2 regions of the Dorea amylophila genome follow, and region 1 is predicted to be linked to the other one. Evidence: a T-box and tRNA genes for the amino acid it is inferred to sense, from the RefSeq annotation. Region 1 holds a T-box; the other holds one or more tRNA genes.
What was found. A T-box is a leader RNA that pairs with one kind of tRNA and senses whether it is charged. The one in region 1 lies ahead of proS (proline--tRNA ligase), so its partner is inferred to be a tRNA-Pro.

Region 1 (3,209 bases):
ACCATTTCATCCATTGTAGTAGCTGTATCAATGTGGCTGTTCAGGAATTCTTCTGCTCTGTTGTACATATCCTGCTGCTCCTGCTCTAAGATCTCGCGCAGTTTTACTGCGATCTCATCGAGAGATACAACGATCTTCTCACGGTTGTCACGACGTACAACAACAACCTGGTTCTTCTCGATATCCTTTGGTCCGATCTCGATACGTGTTGGGATACCAAGGATCTCCTGCTCAGAGAATTTCCATCCTGTACTCTTATCAGAGTCATCGATCTTCACTCTGTATCCTGCTTTTTTCAGTTCGTCAAGCAGTGCATAAGATCTGTCAAGTACACCTTCTTTGTGCTGGGCGATTGGGATGATTCTACATTCAACCGGTGCTACGTGTGGTGGCAGTACCAGTCCGTCATCGTCACCGTGAACCATGATCAGGGCTCCGATACTTCTTGTTGACCATCCCCATGATGTCTCATACGCACTGTGCAGTTCGTTGTTCTTATCTACATATTTGATTCCGAATGCATCCGGGAATCCGTTTCCGAAGAAATGGCTTGTCGCAGACTGAAGTGCTTTTCCGTCATGCATCAGTGCTTCGATCGTGTATGTGTCTTCTGCTCCGGCGAATTTCTCGTGTTCTGCCTTTCTTCCTGCTACGAATGGGATAGCCATTGTCTCTTTATAGCAATCCTTATAAACTTCCCACATCTGGATTGTTCTTTCTTCTGCTTCTTCATATGTTGCATGAAGTGTGTGACCTTCCTGCCATAAGAATTCTCTTGAACGAAGGAATGGTCTTGTTGTCTTCTCCCAACGGAGAACGGAGTTCCACTGGTTCCATACCTTTGGAAGATCTCTGTATGATTTTACTGTTTTAGCCCAGAGGTCACAGAACAGTGTCTCTGATGTAGGGCGTACGCATAATCTTTCCTGCAGTCTTTCCATTCCACCGTGTGTTACCCATGCAACTTCCGGTGCGAATCCTTCTACGTGATCAGCTTCTTTTTCCAGAAGTGACTCCGGAATCAGTACTGGCAGGTATACATTCTCAACTCCTGTTTCTTTGAAACGTCTGTCCAGATCTGCCTGGATCAGTTCCCAGATTGCATAACCGTTCGGTAAGTAGTTCATGCATCCTTTTACGCTTGAATAATCACAAAGATTTGCTTCACGTACAACGTCTGTGTACCACTGTGCGAAATCTTCGTCACGAGATGTAATGTTTTTGACTAATTTTTCCTTTGCCATGTTTCTCTTCTCCTTTTCAATTTTGGTGAAATCCTTATTCCACGTTATTTTTTTGCCGGGAGTTCCGCAACCTGGCACAAAAAACGCCGGGCCTTTCGACTCCCCGAAAAAGGGACCGAAAAGCTCGGCGGTACCACCCTAGTTAACTGCGACCCTTTCGCAGCTCTCTTCATTGGCCGTTAACGCCGGCTGACACGCTGCACTTTCATGCAGTGGCTCCAGGACCGGTTCCATGTGATGAACAGCAGATATCTCACACCATATGATATCCTCTCTGCAGCTGGATTCTCATGTACTAATTCCCTTCATCGCCATAAAAAATATTGAATTGTCAATTATTTTAATCCATGAGGTATGTTTTGTCAAGATACTATCCCTGCTTCTGCCAGTACTTTCCCGCTCAATTATGTTTTCCTCTTTTCTCCACAACTTCTTGCAGTTTTTTCCCCTCCATGATTTAATAAGTATAACATTTGTTTTAACAAAGGAGAAGTATATGACTACTTTAAATATATTATATGAAGACCCGCACATTTTAGTCTGTGTCAAGCCACACGGCATCGCAACCCAGAGCAAAAGTATCCGTTACCCAGACATGGTCAGCCTAATCAGAAACCATCTGGCGAAATCCAGTGGTTCCAGGAACCCCGGCTCAGCTGAGCCTTACCTTGCCGTCATCCACAGACTGGACCAGCCGGTCGCCGGAATCCTTGTCTTTGCTAAGACTCCGGCTGCTGCAAAAGATCTGAATAAACAATTACAGAATCAGGGATTCGGGAAATATTACCGGGCACTTGTTTCCAATACACCTTCAACAAAAGAAGGCACGCTTGAAAATTATATGGTCAAAGATGCCAGAACAAACACTTCCCGTATCTGTTCTGCGAAGGAAAACGGATCAAAAATTGCACGGCTGCATTATGATACAGTTCCTGTTACGGACTGGCTGTTTACCGCACCTGCTGCTTTCCACGGAACTGAACTGGAAATCCATCTGGATACCGGCCGCCATCATCAGATCCGTGTACAACTCGCATCTGTCGGTTGTCCGATTGTTGGAGATACCAAATATAATCAGGAACTTTCTGACACCACGGGCTGGCAGACAATCCGGCTGTGTGCTTATAAACTAGATTTTAAACACCCGATTACACATAAGACTATGCATTTTCAGTTAGCAAATGATCCTGTGTAATTTTTACCGATAAAAAATAACTGTCATAAGACATTTTTAAACAAACTGCTGACAGCTTGTTCTGACACACAACATTCAAAAAAGGAGCAGGAAATTCCTGCTCCTTTTTTCGCCGATACATATACCATCTATACTTCTGCTGCATCCTCTGCCAGTGCTTCTTCATATTTCTCAAGGATGAAATTCTGAATTCGCTCTCTTGTTCTTGAATTGATCGGATGTGCAATATCTCTATATTCCCCATCCACAGCTTTCTTGCTAGGCATTGCAATAAAGAGTCCCTTCTCTCCTTCAATCACCTTAATGTCATGTACCACAAATTCCTCATCCATGGTAATGGAAACGACAGCTTTCAGCTTGCCCTCCTTTGCTACTTTACGCACGCGTACATCTGTAATCTGCATTTTTCTAGCCCCTTTCTTCTAGCCTTTGCACCATTTTCTCTTAAAGTGCATACCTCTCATTTTTTTCTACGACTACTCTCACACCATTTTCACCAACATAACGTGTATTTGCCCGAATCGTATCTCTGCTTTCCACAATGCAATTCTCAATATATACATTATCTCCGAGATAGACATCATTCAAAATAATGGAATTCTTAATGACACAGTTGTTCCCCACGAATGTCTTCTTGAAAAGAATCGAATTCTCGACTGTTCCATTAATAATGCTTCCGCTTGCCACAAGACTGTTCTTAACCATAGATCCCGGATTATACTTTGCCGGCGGCAGATCACTGACCTTGGAATAGATGCTCGGCTGTGTCC
Region 2 (3,209 bases), on a different contig from region 1:
CGCTTCCTTTTGTAATGCCCATGTCCATAATACGGCGCTTGTATGCGCTGTCCCCTTCAATCTTCGTTACAACAACTGTACTTCCAACTTTTGCATCACCTAAAGTCATTGCTGTTTCTCCTTTCCTTAGATTGTTAGTATCTATAATACAGCAGACACCCCGGTACTAAACCATGATGTGCCGCGCCATATCCTCATTTACTGCCACTCTGGAGTCTTTGACATTTACGATCACATTGCCTCCGATCTTCGACAGTACAACAACTTCTGTTCCTGCGACAAATCCAAGATTCGCCAGGAAACGTCTTGTCTCTTCATTTCCGCCTATACGCGAGATTGTGTTTGTTTCACCGATACCGGCCATTGTAAGCGGCATAATAACACCTCATTTTCTTTATGTAGTATTTTTTACATCTTTCCATGTAATTTCCCAAGGATTTTGATAATGATAAATGTTTTCATTATCCCTTGTAATAGTTAGTATATGCTAACGTTTGTTAGCTGTCAACCACTTTTTTTTATTTTATTGATTATTTTTTCTCAATAAGTTTTTTCTTCCGTTTGCCAGTCGTAACTAACTATGTTATACTAAACTCAATGTTAACGTATAAAGGAAGGAATGACTTATTATGAGCAATGTATTAAATGAATCTGCCGAGAACTATCTTGAAACAATTCTGATTTTAAGCCAGAAACTGCCCGTAGTGCGTTCCGTAGACATTGCCAATGAGCTTGGTTTTAAGAAATCCAGTGTCAGTGTTGCTATGAAGAATCTTCGCGAAAAGGAACATATTAAAGTAGATGAACAGGGATTTATCCATTTGACACCATCCGGTCTGGAGATTGCAAATATGATTTACGAACGCCATACCCTTTTATCATCCTGGCTGATACATCTCGGCGTACCTGCGGATGTTGCTGCTGCCGATGCATGTAAGATGGAGCATGTGATCAGTAAAGAAAGTTTCGAAGCGATCAAGAGACATGTATACGAGAACAAAGAAGTGTAAATCATCCGTTTCGTTTTATTTTCTTTTTATATTATGAGATTTTATTTTTTCACTGTATTCTAAAGGAGTCTTGATTTATGAACGAAAGTATTAAAAACATGATCGAACGCCGCAGTGTACGCGGCTACAAACCGGACATGATCCCGAAAGAAGATCTGGATCTGATTCTTGAAGCAGGCACTTATGCCGCAACCGGCATGGGAATGCAATCACCGATTATTGTTGCTGTTACCGACAAGGCAACCCGTGATCAGCTTTCCAAAATGAATGCGGATGTCATGGGAACTGATACAGATCCGTTCTACGGAGCACCGGTTGTCCTGGTTGTATTAGCTGATAAGAACAGACCGACATATATCTATGACGGAAGCCTTGTTATGGGGAATCTGATGAACGCCGCTGCTTCTCTTGGAATCGGAAGCTGCTGGATCCACCGTGCGAAAGAAGTCTTCGCATCGGAAGAGGGAAAAGTACTTCTTAAGAAATGGGGCGTGGAAGGTGACTATGAAGGTATCGGGCATTGTGTGCTCGGATATCCTGCTGCGGATATTCCTAAAGCGAAGCCTCGCAAAGAGAATTATGTGTATTATGTAGATTAAATTAATAATGAGAACAAAAAAGAGGAATCCCGGATCAATATAATCTTCGGAATTCCTCTTTTTTATGCCGGTTTCCTATTATATAAAAAATACAGTACCCATATCAGATACTGTATCATTCAATCGGAGTGACGTGATTCGAACACGCGACCTCTACGTCCCGAACGTAGCGCTCTACCAAGCTGAGCCACACTCCGATATATACAATTTTTAAAAGTAACCGGACACCTTCTAAAAAGTATCCGGCGCCCCTGCCAAGGAACTACGGATAGAGGACTCGAACCTCTACTAACAGAGTCAGAGTCTGCTGTGCTGCCATTACACCAATCCGCATCAGTGTGATGTTCTGCATTGTTCAGCGAACAAATATTATTATACCAATTTTTTCAAAAAAGTCAATAGGTATTTTTGATTTTTTTCTATAACAAAAAACCGGATACTTCTTAATGAAGTACCCGGCATCATAACTACGGATAGAGGACTCGAACCTCTACTAACAGAGTCAGAGTCTGCTGTGCTGCCATTACACCAATCCGCATCAATAAGACTTTTCTCTGCTGTCCTTAAGTTGTCCAGCGAATATTAATTATACTCGTTTACAGAGAAAAGTCAATAGATATTTTTAAAAAAATTATTTTTTTCTGTACCACTGATATAACCCGGCTGATAACACCAGACAGCAGCTCTCCGCGATCAGCGGTGCCCACCAGATAGCTTCTCCTCCAAACACAGCTGTCAGAAATACCAGACTGATCACCAGTGCGATCAGACTTCTGGTAAGTGAGATCATCGTTGCGAATCCAGCCTTTTCCACAGAGGTAAAATATCCTCCCAGAACCACATTGAGTCCCGCAAGCAGAAATGACAGGATAAAGATACGGAGCACCCGCACCGAATATACACTCAGAGATGCTTCACTCTCTTTTAAGAACAATCCCACAATACTTTCTGCTCCAACATAACATATGAGCACAGCCGCCACGGAACCTGCCGCAGCTGCCACCATTCCATACTTCAGAAGCTTCTTATTTTTTTCCGATTCGTTTTTTCCATAGTAGTAACTGATCAGTGGCTGGGTTCCCTGCGCAATGCCTGCCATGGACATGACAACGATCGTATTCACATATGAGATGATCGTATAACTTACCAATGCATATTCTCCTATATATTTCAGGATTGCCTGGTTAAAAAAGAAGATGATAATCCCACTTGAGAATTCTGTTATCCCGGAAGACATGCCGTTACGGATCTGCCTCCCGATTTCCGATGGCATCAGATGGAACTTCGAGAATCTTATTGTTCCTTTCGGTCCCAGAAAATGCCACAGATACAAGAGGATCACTGCTGCCTGCGAAATCCCGGTAGCAAATGCCGCACCCCAGACGCCTTTATGCAGCACCATGACCAGAATATAATCCAGGATACAGTTCAGCACGGCCCCGGATGTCACATAGATTGTCGCAAGCTTTGGATAGCCATCTGTCTTGATCAGCGTCTCAAATGAATAAGATAGGATATATACTACAGAAAATGGTGCGATCGTTCCAATATATGTTCTCGCATATGGAAGAATATGATCCGTTGCTCCAAGGAATCTTGC

Region 2: it has a tRNA-Pro gene. The T-box ahead of proS (proline--tRNA ligase) is inferred to sense a tRNA for this amino acid. The anticodon was not compared.

What each region holds. Positions count from the first base shown of each region.
Region 1 covers NZ_JAOQJW010000030.1:30,642-33,850, forward strand. Annotated here, with positions in the region: gene proS (proline--tRNA ligase) at 1-1,244, opposite strand, end outside; T-box leader at 1,352-1,562, opposite strand; gene OCV72_RS15515 (RluA family pseudouridine synthase) at 1,741-2,439, shown strand; gene spoVG (septation regulator SpoVG) at 2,568-2,843, opposite strand; gene glgD (glucose-1-phosphate adenylyltransferase subunit GlgD) at 2,884-3,209, opposite strand, start outside.
Region 2 covers NZ_JAOQJW010000024.1:44,871-48,079, reverse strand. Annotated here, with positions in the region: gene OCV72_RS13975 (FeoA family protein) at 1-109, opposite strand, end outside; gene OCV72_RS13970 (FeoA family protein) at 167-376, opposite strand; gene OCV72_RS13965 (metal-dependent transcriptional regulator) at 630-1,010, shown strand; gene OCV72_RS13960 (nitroreductase) at 1,088-1,609, shown strand; tRNA gene OCV72_RS13955 (tRNA-Pro) at 1,733-1,806, opposite strand; tRNA gene OCV72_RS13950 (tRNA-Gln) at 1,872-1,942, opposite strand; tRNA gene OCV72_RS13945 (tRNA-Gln) at 2,077-2,147, opposite strand; gene OCV72_RS13940 (MATE family efflux transporter) at 2,241-3,209, opposite strand, start outside.